2 linked regions of the Gimesia benthica genome follow. The protein of the gene in region 1 interacts with the protein of each later gene in a pairwise test. Links are inferred from orthologs where the notes say so. Each region holds a gene or a part of one and is shown on either strand. Other genes may lie near its edges.

Region 1 (7,798 bases):
AAAGATTATCCTGAGGATCATCGGAAAAGACCGCCTCTACCGGATCGTGATAATCGCTGATCACTGCTGGCAACGGGCCACGATTTTGCTTCTTCTCTGTCAGTTTAAATAATTTCAGCTGATCAAAGTGCTCACCTTTGAGTACCAGCTGGTCGACCTCATCCCGGCTCAGGGGACGCAGGTTTTCTGCAGTCATTCGAGGGTGAGCCAGCACCTTTCCATCCCGGTTATCAATCAGTGCGATTTTCCGGTCTCCGATTTTCTCAGAATCGCCGCGAATACTCTCATCATATCCTGTGAGCAACTGATCCAGATGGGTCGTGCGGCCCAGAATTCCCAATACTCTCTCATGTTGCAAATCCCAGATCGGAACTACCACCGCCACCATCCATTGATTGGAGGCATCACTTTTGAAGACCTGGCAGATATACGGACGCTGAATCGGCTCCACGGAATCAGGTGCATGGCCTTTCTCATATTCGGTCCCATGCCCGTGAAAGTAGTCCCGGTGAGAAAAGTCCTGGCCGATAGTCGGGCGGGGTGGATCACGCCAGACCTGGATCCCCTGGGCATTCACTAAAAACCAGCTGGCATCTTTTTCCCGCTGCAGTGATTCACGCTTCTCATCCACCATATCCTTTTCATGTTGCAGGTATTCTGCAATTTCGCCGTAGCTCTCCAGGCTCTCTGATTCGTCATCCTGGGGATCCTGTACTCTTTCCATCATATCACGCAGCAGAGTTCGCTCAGATAATTCTACCAGCTGTACCTGACGATCCTGAAGATCGTGCTCCACGTTTTGTGACAGCAGGTTGGCTGAGATCAGATCTCCCTTCAATGCCCGCGCTGTCAGGTTTTCACGAAACTGAGAGACCATCTGATTCACCGCAGCCCCCGCCACCGGAATCACTCCCAGCACCAGCAATAAAGGTCCGATGATTCCCAGTGCAATTAAAGGACGACGGGCACGATACTGCTCACGCTGGACAAGACTGCTCAAAACGGCCTGCGCATTTGGAAATCGATTGCGGGGATCTGTTTCCAGACATCGATCGATAATATCAACCAGACGACGGTCGATCCCTTTGACTTTGCGATGTTCCGCAGGGCGGGGGGCTTTACGGATTAATTCCCGGTAGGCTTCGAGTTTCTCCTCCAGTGTCTCCAGCTGGCGAATGGCCTGCTCATTCTCAGCTGTCCGGTAAGGCGCCTTGCCGGACAGCATGTGATAGAGCAATGCTCCCAGCGCATAGACGTCCCAGCGGGCATCGGGAACCGCCTGCAAATCTGCCTGTTCGGGAGCCATGTAATAAAGCGTTCCCAGGGAAGGGCTCTGTTCGTCAGACAGACGGGACTGCCCGAAATCACAAATTCGGGGCTCATAATTGTCATCCAGCAGAACATTCGCCGGCTTCAGATCGCAGTGCAGAATCCCTCTCCCATGCGCATGCACCAGTGCCTGCAATACTGTTTTGGCGATGCGCACGGCCTCAGGAACCGGCAACGGTCCCGCATCCAGAAACGATGCCAGCGATCCGTTTTCCAGGTACTCCATCATGTAGTAGGGGGGATCACTGTTCCAACCCACTCCCTGCAGGCTGATAATATTCCGCGAGGTATAAAGCTCTGCCAGTTTTTCAACTTCCCGGTTCAGCAGCGACCAGTCCAGACCCCGGCGATACGTATAGAACTTGATCGCCACATATTTCCCTGTATTTTCTTCCTGAGCCAGCCAGACCGAACCATAGGATCCTTCCCCCAGAGAACGAACCATCAGATAACCGGGGACCTTCGCAGGCAGTGACAGTCGATCCTTACTCAGATGGGCCGCCTGCTCACGTTCAGCGGGGCTCTGCCTCAGTGTTTTTTCCAGTGAATCTTCCAGGTCCCCTGAAGGTGCCTGCACATTTTGGCTCTCCAGACTGGAATCGCCGGGGCAGTCTGCCTGATCTTTTGATTCTGGATCATTCATACAAAAGTTTTCGAAAAAATGGGGGGCTTCCGGACAGCAATCCGAGTCAGAAAACGGGGCAAAAAACAGCCGATCTGCGTTTATCTATTCTATGCAATGTCCATGTTCTCCTCAATGATGAATTTGAGAACGTAACTTATTGAAAATCAAGGTTTTTCACCCTGGTCAGACCTTAAAATTCAGGGGCATTGTCAGTTGTGATATCAGGCGATTCCAGCTACAATTTGTAACAGGTTGAGACGCATGAATTCTGCGAGTTTAGGCTCGTTTTTCAACCTCTGTTTTGATCTAAAAAACAGTTTTCGCCAGGCAGTTTTTTTCAGTCGACAGTAAGGATACCCGCGTTCATTTCAATTTGCCCGAATTGTTACCCTGATGTCAGGATGAACGGTGCCTGTTTCCCCGGAATCAGGACTGTCAGTTTCCTGAGAAATCAGCGCGAAACAGTTTCGATACTATCTACAAAGCAAGACAACATCTGAAGTTGAATTCCTTAAGGAGAACAAGGATTGGCCACCGATAACGGCGAAGAGCCAAACATTGACCCGAATATCAAGCATCTGGACATTCAGGATGAAATGCGGGACAGTTACCTCACCTATGCGATGAGTGTAATTATCAGCCGCGCCCTGCCTGACGCTCGCGATGGTCTCAAACCCTCACAGCGTCGTATTCTGGTCGCCATGAACGATCTGAACCTGGGAGCCAGTTCATCCCGGGTAAAATGCGCAAAGATTTCCGGTGACACCAGCGGTAACTATCACCCCCACGGGGATGGTTCAATTTATCCTACCCTGGTCCGTCTGGGGCAGGAATGGGTCATGCGGAATGTCCTCATCGACAAGCAGGGGAACTTCGGCTCTCTGGCCGGCCTGCCTCCCGCAGCCATGCGTTACACCGAAGCCCGACTGGCCCCCGTCGCGGCAGAGATGCTGGACGACATCAACCGCAATACCGTCGACTTCGTGCCGACTTATGACCAGCGGAACGATGAGCCGGTCGTGCTCCCCTCGAAGTTTCCGAACCTGCTGGTTAACGGTTCCAGCGGGATTGCCGTCGGTATGGCAACCAGTATTCCTCCCCAGAACATGGGTGAGGCCTGCGAAGCCGTCAAACTGCTGATCGACAATCCTGACGCGACCATCGACGACATTCTGCAGGTCATGCCAGGCCCCGATTTCCCGACCGGGGGAATCATCTGCGGACGATACGGCATTCGCAAAGGATACGCCACCGGACGTTCCACCATCACACTGCGGGCTCGTACTCACTTCGAAACTGAAAAACAGTCCGATGTGATTGTGATTACGGAAATTCCTTACATGGAAACCCGTGACCGCATTCGTGAAAAACTGGAACTGCTGGTCCGCGACGACCGGGTCAAAGGAATTTCCCGCATTGTGGACCTTACCGACCGCAATGTGCCCCCCTGGAAAGTCCATCTGCAGATCATTCTCAAGCGGGATGCTGACAAGGAAGTGGTGCTCGCGCAGCTCTTCAAGTTCTCACCACTGCAGACCACATTCAGTATCATCCTGCTCGCGCTGGTCGGGAACCGTCCCGAAACCCTCTCGATCAAGGAACTGATCCAGCAGTTCATCCTGCACCGCATCGACGTGATCCGTCGTCGGACTGAATTCCTGCTGGCTGAAGCCCGCAAGCGGAAACACACGGTCGAAGGTCTGATGATCGCTCAGATCGATATTGATGAAGTCATCAAAACCATCCGTAACTCACCCAGCCGTGCCGAAGCCAAAATCAGCCTGCAGGGCATGCAGGTCGATGGAAAACTTATTGAACGGGCACTGGGTGAAGAGGGATTCAAAGAATACCAGAACGAGCAGGGGGTTCACGAATATTACACCCTCTCCGCAAATCAGGCCGAAGCCATTGTTTCGATGCAGCTCGGTTCACTGGCCAACCTGGAACGGGAAAAACTGGCCGACGAACACCGCGAACTGCTGAAAGCAATCTCCGAATACCTGTACCTGCTCTCGGACGAAGACCATATTCGCGCGGTGATTCGCGACGATATGCTCCACCTGCAGGAAAAGTATGCAGATAAACGCCGGACCGACATCAGTGACGAAGAACTGACTGACGTCAACCGGGATGATCTGATTGCTGAGGAACCGATGGTCGTCACGCTTTCACAACGCGGCTACATCAAACGGACTCAGCTCAATACTTATCAGGCTCAGAACAGAGGCGGCAAAGGAATCCGCGGCGCTAAAGTCGATGAGGAAGACCCCATCGAGCACCTGTTCGTCGCCAGTACTCACTCTTACCTGCTGTTCATCACGAATCGCGGGCGGGTTTACTGGTCCAAGGTCTACGATCTGCCGCTTCAGGGCCGCACCGCCAAAGGCCGGGCACTGGTCAACCTGCTTTCACTACAGGAAGATGAAACCGTTTCCAACTGTGTCTCTGTCCGGGAATTCGATGAAGAACGCTTCCTGGTCATGGCCACCCGTAACGGTATCATCAAAAAATCGCCTCTGTCCGCTTACAGCCGGGTACAACGGGGCGGGATTATTGCGATCAAACTCGATGAAGATGATGAACTCGTCGAAGCTCTGATCGTCTCCCCGGGAGAAGACCTCCTGCTGGCAACCTCTGACGGCATGGCAATCCGTTTTGCCCAGTCGGATGCACGCAGCATGGGACGAAATACCCGCGGCGTAAAGGGCATCAAGCTGTCTAAATCTGGTCACGTGATCGGCATGGTCATCGCGGATCCTCGATATTGCCTGCTGACAGTTTGTGAGAATGGACACGGGAAGCGCACTCCTTTCGGCTTCATTCCAGCTTCAGAAGAGGATGAAGATCAGGACGAGCAGACCGAGACAGACGAAGAACTCTCAACTGCTGAAAGCGATACCGACGAAGATGCTGATGACGAACAGGAAACCCGCAGTGGTATGCAATATCGTCGACAGAAACGCGGCGGTAAGGGAATTCGCGACATCCGCACATCGGCACGCAACGGTCAGGCGGTCGACATCATCTCTGTCGCGGAGGACGATGAGATTCTGATGGTAACCCGCAGTGGGAAAATTCAACGTATTCGAGGCTGCGAAATCAGTCAGGTCGGTCGAAATACTCAGGGTGTGCGAGTGATCACACTGGACGATAACGACAAACTGGTCTCCCTGGCCCGAATTCCGGCAGAGATCGTAGTCGACTCAGAAAACGAGCCCACGGATGCAGACACAGAAGTGGATGCGGATACCGAGTCTCCGGAAACGGAAAACGAAAGCAACAGCGCTCAAGACACCCCTGGCGACCAGGAATAAACACTCACTTAATTCGTGATCTTCATTTGCTTTAAAAAGAGGGACAAAGACAGTCATGAAACGGATTTTAGTAACAGGCGGATGTGGTTTTATCGGATCAAACTTTATCCGTTTACAATTATCTGAGTATCCGGAGATTGAAGTCACCAATCTCGACAAACTCACCTATGCCGGCAATCTTGAAAACCTCAAAGATTTTGAATCGCACTCCGGCTATCAGTTTGTCAAAGGGGACATTACTGATCCGGAAGTGGTAAATTCCCTGCTGGACTCCGTCGACTTCGACGCCGTCATCAACTTTGCTGCAGAATCACACGTTGATCGCAGCATTCTGGATTCCGGACCATTCATCCAGACGAACATCGTCGGAACACAGGTTCTGCTCGATGCAGCCCGCAAACATGAAGTCAACCGGTACGTCCAGGTCTCCACTGACGAAGTCTATGGCAGTCTCGGTCCAGAAGGACTGTTCACAGAACAGACTCCGATCGCACCGAACAGTCCCTATTCTGCCTCCAAAGCCGCCGCTGACCTGCTGGTTCGCAGTTATGTAAATACGTTCGGCTTCCCTGCCATTATCACTCGCTGTTCCAATAATTACGGTCCCTATCAGTTCCCTGAAAAACTGATTCCTCTGTTTATCTCTAACGCCCAGGAAGGTAAATCGCTGCCGATCTACGGTGAGGGAACCAACGTACGCGACTGGATTCACGTAATGGACCATTGTCGGGGAATCGATGCTGCTCTCAGAAAAGGTGAACCCGGTCAAGTTTACAACTTCGGCGGTCACGCAGAGATGCAGAATATTGAAATTACGAAACTGCTTCTCAAACTTCTGGACAAGCCCGAATCTTTAATTGAATACGTCACAGATCGCCCCGGACATGACTTACGTTATGCGATCGACTGCAGCAAAGCGGAATCTGAACTGGGATGGAAAGTGGAAACAGACTTTCAGGCAGGTCTCAAAGAGACCATCGACTGGTATCTGGACAACCCCGAGTGGGTCAACCGGATCCGCACTGGAAAGTATCGCGAATACTATGAACAGCAGTATGGAACCCGTCTGAAATCCTAACTATTCTGATTTTACAATTCTTCCACATTCACGGGAGCTGACGCGACGCTTTCTTTGAGGATTTCAACTTCTCTGTCAGTGTTCGATTTAATACCACAAGCGTCAGCTTCCAAATTCGAATGGATTCCAAAGACGATGAAAATTGCAGTAATAGGTACAGGATATGTAGGACTCGTCACCGGGACCTGTTTCTCCGAAAGCGGAAATTACGTCACCTGCATTGATATCGACGAGTCCAAAGTCCGTCGTCTTCAAGCGGGAGAAGTTCCGATCTATGAACCCGGTCTGGAAGAAATGGTCAAGCGGAACACAAAAGCCGGACGCCTGACCTTCACTACCAGCTATGCTGATGTGATCCCGGATTCCAAATGTATTTTCATCGCGGTCGGCACACCGATGACCGCAGATGGCTCTGCCAATCTGGACAGCATCTGGAAAGTAGCAGAATCACTGGCACCGCTGCTCGCTGAAGACGCTGTCGTCATCATTAAAAGTACAGTCCCGGTTGGCACAAACCGCAAGCTGGCAGAAATGCTGAAATCCCTGACTGGACGGGAGGTCGATGTCGCCTCTAACCCGGAATTTCTCAAAGAAGGAGCAGCAATCGACGACTTCTCCAAACCTGACCGCGTGGTCGTCGGAGTCTCTCGCCCGGAAGTTTCTGAAGTATTACATGAACTTTACAAACCATTTCTGCGAACCGAACACCCGTTCCTGTCGATGGAGCTCGAGAGTGCGGAAATGACTAAATATGTCGCCAACTGCATGCTGGCAACCAAAATCAGCTTCATTAATGAGATGGCCAATCTCTGTGAACGCGTCGGAGCGGATATCAATCAGGTGCGACGCGGAATTGGACACGATCAGCGGATCGGCTTTTCATTTCTGTTTCCGGGAGTCGGTTACGGTGGATCCTGTTTCCCCAAAGACGTCTCGGCGCTAATCTCCGTGGCCCATGATCGCGAAATGGAACCCTCAATCCTGAACGCCGTCGATCAGGTCAACACAGCCCAGAAACGGGTCCTGTTCGACAAGATCAACCGCTACTTCGAAGGGGATCTCGCCGGAAAAACGGTCGCCATCTGGGGACTCGCTTTCAAGCCTAAAACCGATGATATTCGCGAAGCGCCAGCCCTGGTCCTGATCGATCTGTTACTGGAAGCGGGCGTCAGTAATATCAAGGTTCACGATCCTGTCGCCATGGAAAATGTTAAAGCGGAGTATGGTGATAAACTCTCATACCTTGACCATCATTACGACACGCTTGATGGTGCTGATGTACTCGTAATCGTTACGGAATGGAACGAGTTCCGGCACGCTGACTTCGATTACATCCGTCATAAACTGACACAGCCAGTTATCTTTGACGGACGCAACCTCTACGAGCCCTCAAAGCTGAAAGCCAAAGGAATCAAGTACTTTGGGATTGGACTCAGTTCGGAAAAAAACTTA
Region 2 (7,553 bases), 3.2 Mb from region 1 along the record:
AAAAATCACCTGGATTACGTCAGCAGATTTCTCGCATTAAGCAACAACTGGGAGTATACCTGTTATAGCAGAGAGTGAAATCACAGAGACCCGACCGGTCAGATAAAGGATTCCATCTCGAATTCTCCCGGTTGCTGGTGGCCATTTTGTGCATAACATGTTGATTTCCGGTTGAGAAATGTGGAGCCATTTTCGGGTTCTGAACGCGCTGAAAAGTAGCCTCCACACCCCCTGCTGACTCTCATCATTGCCTCCCCTGCAGCGCCACATTCCATTGACAGGTTATCGACATACAAAGCCTCGTCGACAACCGATATAAGATGTTTCATAGTAACACCTTATATCGATATCTCCTCACTTCTTAACAGAATCTACCTCGCCTAGATAATACTAATAATAAATTAATTAATTTTTAGAGAAAAAGGGTTCTGAAAAACCCCTGGCATGTCGAGATTCGCGTCTCTCCGATGATTGTGAAAATGCTTTGAATCACATAAAATACAGACATCAGAAAATCGATATCTTATCGCTGCCAGAATGAGTTCCAGAAGACATGCGGGGCAGCACAATTTACCCATCAAAAATCTAATACAAAGTTGACTCACACATGAAGCTCAGTTGTTCACGATCGGCCCTGTTGTCCGGTTTCCAGATCATTGGAAGCGTCATCAGTTCACGCACTCCCAAGGAGATCCTGAAGTGCGCCAAACTCGAAGCAGGAGACGGCAAGGCAACCTTGAGTGGAACCGATCTCGAAGTCAGCATCCGTTACGACTTCGATGAAGTGGATGTCACGATTCCCGGAGAGATCCTGCTGTCGGTTCACGAGCTGGTCTCGATCCTGAAAGAATCCACAACCGATTCGGTCGAGATCGAACTGAAGAAGGACGAGGAAACCGAACAGGACTTTATTCTGATTTCCTCAGGCAAGAGCGAATTCCGTCTGTCAGTCCACGATCCTTCTGAATTTCCCGCAGTAGAAACATTCAAAGAATCAAATTACTTCGAAATTCCCATGCAGTCCTTCCGGGAAATGATCCGGCGGACCGTATTCGCGACCGATCCGGAAAGCACCCGCTATGCATTGGGTGGCGTACTGTTCGACGTGGAAGGGGATAAGCTGACGCTGGCGGCGACCGATGGACGTCGTCTGGCGATGGTAGAATCCGCCTGTTCCTATCAGGGATCAGAGGCGTATGAAAACAATCGGCCCGTGATCCCTGCCAAGGCGATGACGCTGATCGAAAAGAGCCTGACCGGCGATGAAGGCAACATCCAGATTGCGATTCGGGCCAATGACGTGATCGTCAAAAGTGGTCGTTCGACAATTTTTGCTCGCCTGGTAGAAGGCCGCTTTCCCAAGTATCGGGATGTCATTCCACCAGAAGCGACTCACAGTATCGACCTGGAAGTCGGAACCTTCTTCGGTGCCGTCCGTCAGGCTCAGATTGTGACCGACGTGGAAACCCGGGGCGTTGATTTTATCTTCAACAGTGGCCTGTTAACGCTGAAGAGTGTGGCTGCCTCTGTGGGGGAATCGAAGGTTGAAATCCCGATTCCCTTTGAAGGCGAGGAAATCGTCATCACCTTTGACGTCCGCTACCTGGCAGACTTCCTCAAAGCTCTGGATTCCGCCGCTCATATCCAGCTGCAGCTGATCGATTCCGACAGCGCTGCCGTCCTCAAGACCGACGATGGTTACACCTACGTGATCATGCCCCTCTCACAGGCACGGTAATTCATGTCAGAGAAATACGAATTCAAGACCTGCCGCGCGATTCCGGCCGCGACACCTGTCTCCCAGGTGCTCTCGGAACTGATTGCGATGAAAGGGCTGGCTCGGGTTCAGGGAGATCAGCGACTGAAACAGGCCTGGCAACAGGTGGCCGGCGAAAAGATTGCCAGCCAGACCACGATCCTGGGGATCAAGAACCGGATCGTGCAGATCGGTGTCGACAATTCAGCTCTGTTGAATGAGTTGAATTCGTTTCACAAGATGTCGCTGCTGCAGAAGCTGCAGAAAGAGTATGGAAAACAGAATGTCCGCGACATGCGGTTCCGATTGAAATCGAAAACAAATCAGGACAGCAGGCAGGGGTAAAATGGAATGGGAAATTTCTGTTTGCCGTCCGTCACTAATCAGCGATCGTTATCCTAACGGGTAACGATTCAGGAATTCACGGGAGTGAAATTAGAGTGAGCGATCAACAAGAGAGTCAGGCAGATCTGAAAAAAGCGGGCTATGATGAATCGAATATTCGAGCCCTGGAAGGTGTAGAAGGGATTCGCACCCGCCCCGCGATGTACATCGGCGATACCACGCTGCGGGGTCTGCATCACCTGGTTTATGAAATCGTGGATAACTCCATCGACGAATGTGTGAACGGTTACGCCTCCGTGATCAATGTTAAAATCAACGCGGATGGCAGCGTGAGCTGCAGCGACGATGGTCGAGGAATTCCCGTCGGGGCAATGCCCGATATGAACAACCGGCCGGCTCTGGAAGTAGTGCTGACCGAAATTCACGCCGGGGGTAAGTTCGACCGCGAAGGGGGTTATAAAACCGGAACCGGTGGTCTGCACGGCGTCGGGATTACCGCGGTGAATGCGCTCAGTGAATGGCTCGAAGCGGAAGTCCGCCGGGAAGGTCACGTCTGGACCATGGACTTCGCTGCAGGGCTCGTGAAAACACCGCTGCAGAAGCTGGCCAAAACCGAAAAGAGCGGAACGAAGATTACCTTCAAACCCGATGGTACGATCTTCCCCGATACGAAGTTCATCTACGACACGCTGACCAAGCGACTCCAGGAACTGGCGTTTCTGAATGCGGGTGTGAAAATCCGGATCATCGACGAACGTTCGGGACAGACGGATGAATTCCACTACGAAGACGGGCTGGTCGAATTCGTCCGCTATCTGAACCGGACGGAGAATGTGCTCTATGAGGAAATCATTTCGATCCAGGGAGAGATGGAAGGGGTGCAGGTCGACATCTCTGTCCAGCACAACGATGGCTCTACCGAAAATGTCCGCTGCTTTGCCAACAACATTTTCAACATCGAAGGGGGAACGCACTTCTCCGGTTTCCGTGGTGCTCTGACCCGTTCGATCAACGCGTACGGTAAGAAAGCCAACCTGTTCAAGGACTTCACACCCAGTGGTGATGACTTCCGCGAAGGGTTGACCGCAGTGATTACCGTGCGTGTGCCCGATCCCCAGTTCGAAGGGCAGACCAAAACCAAGCTGGGTAACAGCGAAGTCGAAGGGATTGTGCAGACGGTTGTCAACGAGAAGCTGATGAAGTTCTTCGAAGAGAACCCCTCGGTTGCCAAGAAGATCGCTCAGAAAGGTCTGCTGGCAGCAGAAGCCCGCGAAGCCGCCAAGAAGGCCCGCGAAATGGTACGGCGTAAAGGTGCGCTGACGACCGGCGGCCTGCCTGAAAAACTTCGCGACTGCCGCAGTCGTGAGCTGGACATCACCGAACTGTACCTGGTCGAAGGGGATTCGGCCGGTGGTTCTGCGGATACCGGTCGCGATTCGAACATTCAGGCGATTCTCCCGCTGCGTGGTAAGATCCTGAACGTGGAAAAAGCCCAGCTGGTCAAAGTGCTGGATAACGCGGAAATTTCCAACATCTTCAAAGCCGTGGGTGTTCCCCCGGGAGCTGAGTTTGATGATGTGACCAAACGTCGTTACGGTAAGATCATTCTGATGACCGACGCCGACGTCGACGGTAGCCACATTCGTACGCTGCTGCTGACCTTCTTCTTCCGCCACATGCGGGAACTGGTGAACCATGGCTGTGTCTATGTTGCTCAGCCTCCGTTGTACCGCGTCGAACAGGGTAAAAAACGGCGCTACGTACAGACCCAGGAAGAGATGATGAACGAGCTGGTAGAACTGGCTCTGGGCGATGCGAACCTGACCTGTGAAGACGGCACCGTATTCGAAACGGAAATGCTCGATAAGCTGGTCAAGCTGGTGGGCGAACTCGAAGAGCCATTGGGAACACTGGACCGCCGCGGGATTGACCTGAAATTCCTGGCTCAGAATCACGCCACTGACGAGGGACTGCTGCCTCAATACCGAATCTTTCTGGGTAAGGAACAGTTCTGGTTCACTTCGCAGGATGATATGAAAGAATTCCTGAAAGAGGAAGAACAGAAGCGGGGCGAAGAACTGCGGATTGCCGATGAAAACGGTGATTCCTCATCCGATTCCGAAGAGGATGAAGAAGACTTCGGCAAAGATGATGGGTTGCAGGTCACGGACATTCACGAGATCCGCTCGATCAATGAGTACCTGAAACAGCTCAAGGGTTACGGTATCGCATTGAAGGATTTCTATTCGCCCGGCAACCGGAACGGGGAGCCGATCTTCCCGTTTACGATTCACAGCGGCAACAGCAACGTCAAGCTCAGCAGTCTGCGTCAGCTGCTTCCCTCGCTGCGTGATCTGGGTGAAAAAGGCCTGAAACTGACCCGCTTCAAAGGACTGGGCGAAATGAACTCAGAAGAGTTGTGGGACACCAGCATGGATCCCGAGAACCGGGTTCTGTTGCAGGTCGGTATGGAAGATGCCGCTGCCGCCGATGAGATCTTCCGCGTCCTGATGGGTGACGTGGTGGAACCCCGCCGCGAGTTCATCGAGAAGCATGCTTTGGATGTGAAGAACCTCGATATTTAATCATCGAGGTCTTCAGCTGGCGAATCAGACGAGATCGGAGCCTTCCAGGGAAGCAATGAACGGAAGGTGCCGATACTCGTTGTTGAAGTCCAGACCATAGCCGACGACGAAGTGATCGGGAATTTTGAAGCAGTGATAGTCCGGTCCGAAATCGACTTCAGTGGCTTCCTCTTTCCAGAGCAGGACTGCGGTTTTCAGTGAGCGTGGTTCCTGTTCGCTGATCTGTGCCATGACCTTCTGCATGGTTTTCCCGGTATCGAAAATATCGTCGACCAGCAGGACATCACGTTCGCTGAGGTCGGGCAGATAATCCAGATTGACGAATAGCTCACCAGGTTTGGTTGATTTGCCGCGATAGCTGGATGCCTGGAGCAGTCCGACCTGATGCGGTACATCGATGGCACGAATCAGGTCTGCCAGCAGAACCAGGCTGCCGGCGAGGATGCCGATAATCGTTAAGGGGCGGCCCTGGTATTCCTGGGCCAGTTCGCGTCCGAGCGCGATTACCCGTGAGTTGATTTCGTTCTGGTCGATAAGAACTTTCACAGCGACATCCTTTCGTTAACTTGTCTCGGTCGTATCCCCGGCGAGTTCCGTTTTCATGAACTCCCTGAGCAGCATGGTCGCATACACGCCGGAGGGGAGCGTGAACTCGAAGCGTACCCCATTCTCAGTTGGTTCCAGCTGGAGTGCTTCCGGCCGGATCAGGTAGGGGCGCCTGGTTCCCGCGGTCAGTTTTTTATAGCGGTTAAACAGATCGGGCTCCAGTCCAAAGTCGTTTAGGACCTGCTGTTCCTGTGCGGATGTTTCCTGAGTCGGCTGTTTCATTTTTGGACCGAACAGGGGGCCGGTAATCATGGTTTCTCCCTGATCGAATCGTTGCTGTTCGGCGGTGACATCTTCAACGACGAACAGTCCCCCCGACGCACAGACCTGCATGACATCTCCCATTTGAACGCTCTGCTGCTGACCGGCGAGAATCCGGTTGGCGAGCGCGCGATTGAACAGCGCCGATTGCACAGCCGAGAGAGCCAGCCGCTTGAGGGCTTTATTTCGCATGTATTTTCCCGGGACCCGCTTTCCCTGGAGCAGTTTGAGCCCCATGTCGAAGGTCTCGTTGTCGTGACCCATCCGCTGGGCACCGTAGTAATTCGGAAAACCGGTCTGGGCGATCTGTTCCTGAATCGCTTGCGCTTTGTCGAAGGCGTCGTCTTCCGTATCGCGGACGATAATCGAGAAGCGATTCCCTTTGAGGTGCCCGGTTTTGAGTTTGTTCTCGTGTCGGGTTGCTTTGAGAATCTGGATACCGGTGAATTCGAAGGTTTCAACCAGCGGTTCACACTCGGCGGGGACAGACACATATTGACGTGTGACTGCAAAGCGGTCTTTGAGTCCGGCGACGCCGATATCGCGTGGATTGATCTGCAGTATGCGGGCCAGGTTCTTCACCAGGTAGGGGGCGGAGACGTCCCGTTTCTCAATCCAGAGGAACAGGTGTTCGCCGGCTCCCGTGGGTTCGTAGACGGGAATTTCGTCGACGACGAAGTCCTCGGGGGTCTGTTTCAGCTGGCCGCCGATCCCCGGTAAGTCTGGTGTCAGAAAAGGGAGTGTTTCGATTTCGGACTCAGACATACGGGGAATTCTACTATCTATTGGCTATCGCGAGGGAAAACAGCCGAATGAACCCTTCACCCAGTTCGAGGTTCAGGCTGAACTGACTGGCGGTGATTTTAGGAGAAAAGGTTACCAGATCGCCACCGGTAGCGAAGGCGACTTTCGCGGATTCCACAAATTCCGGATCCTTATTCTTCTGACTGGCCAGGGGGAGAATCGAGGCGAACTTCAAAGAGAACAGGAAGGGGGAGCCGGGTTTTGTCTGTTTACCCTGTTTGGCTGCTGCGGAGATCGAGGCGGAGAGCAGTTCCAGGCTCGATGGTTCGCCCATCGCGACCCAGCACTCTGTATCACTGCAGCCGAGGAAAATGACGGGGTTTTCCCCGAAGATATCCCGGGCGTTGTTTTTCACGTTATCGGGAGAGATCTGATGAATGACGACACCTTCGACCTCCGCCACATTGGCTTTGATGCCTTTGGTATCTTCTGCCTGGGAGATCAGATCGAAGAATTCCTGCAGGCCTTCGCGGAACGAAGCCGCCTCCTGGAGTTTCAAAGCGCCAATCAATGCCAGTTTCTCGTCGCCGTTCTGAACCAGTTTAATGTGGGCATCGAGTTTACCGGACTTGACCGTTGATTCTGCCGACTTGAAGACTTTTGCAGCTGGTCCCGGGTTGGCTTCGCTGCCGAAAAACACGGGAGGCACATTGGATTTCGACTGTTCGATGACGTCGAGCAGCATCTTCTGTTCAATGTCTTTGTGCAGGGGAACGATCGTGTATCCCAGCACATCGGAGTCGGTGGCATTCAGGTAGGAGTACTGGCTGGCTTTCTGAGAGAGTGCTTCCAGCTGTTTTGTTAAATCGGTTCCCGGTTTGGCATCGATACCGAAATGCAGCAGGATCTGTTTTTTCTCCCGGGAGAGTTCGTAACCAAAGGTCAACGCGGCGCCCTCTTTGGCAATTGTCTGGAACTGCTTGAAGATCATCATGGTTGTGGCTTTGCGGCTTTCGAACTGGAGGTCCGTTTCGCTCTCTTTCTTCTGCAGTTGATCGTCGATGCGGGCACTGGCCAGGTCGACAGCCATCATTCGCATTGGCTCGGGAACATTCTTCAGCAGCAGAGATGCTGCGATGTCGTACTTTTCTGCCAGCGGTTTGGTGAATTCGTCGGGGTTGTAAAAGTCGCGGTCGAGGGCTTCGCTTTTGATCTGCACGAAGGCGTAGTCATGGGCCATTTTCAGGTGCAGGGAG

Evidence for each region.
Region 2: the proteins of gyrA (region 1) and F1728_RS13990 interact in binary tests that used the Escherichia coli proteins (3 or more experiments, as listed by UniProt). The link is inferred for Gimesia benthica from one-to-one orthologs.

The regions. Positions count from the first base shown.
Region 1 is NZ_CP043930.1:486,389-494,186, forward strand. Bases 2,115-5,468 are described here. They hold gyrA (DNA gyrase subunit A), read left to right. Parts: upstream 2,115-2,481; coding sequence 2,482-5,268; downstream 5,269-5,468. Other genes in these bases: rfbB (dTDP-glucose 4,6-dehydratase), read left to right, coding at 5,324-5,468. Also shown: F1728_RS02080 (serine/threonine protein kinase), read right to left, coding at 1-1,972; more of rfbB, read left to right, coding at 5,469-6,346; F1728_RS02095 (UDP-glucose dehydrogenase family protein), read left to right, coding at 6,482-7,798. UniProt on the Escherichia coli protein: A type II topoisomerase that negatively supercoils closed circular double-stranded (ds) DNA in an ATP-dependent manner to maintain chromosomes in an underwound state.
Region 2 is NZ_CP043930.1:3,682,989-3,690,541, reverse strand. The notes cover bases 1,833-4,941. They hold F1728_RS13990 (DNA gyrase subunit B), read left to right. Parts: upstream 1,833-2,196; coding sequence 2,197-4,686; downstream 4,687-4,941. Other genes in these bases: hpt (hypoxanthine phosphoribosyltransferase), read right to left, coding at 4,711-4,941; F1728_RS13995 (DUF721 domain-containing protein), read left to right, coding at 1,833-2,101. Outside these bases: F1728_RS32585 (helix-turn-helix domain-containing protein), read left to right, coding at 1-68; dnaN (DNA polymerase III subunit beta), read left to right, coding at 608-1,738; more of F1728_RS13995, read left to right, coding at 1,742-1,832; more of hpt, read right to left, coding at 4,942-5,232; tRNA pseudouridine(13) synthase TruD, read right to left, coding at 5,248-6,318; F1728_RS13975 (hypothetical protein), read right to left, coding at 6,332-7,553. UniProt on the Escherichia coli protein: DNA gyrase negatively supercoils closed circular double-stranded DNA in an ATP-dependent manner to maintain chromosomes in an underwound state.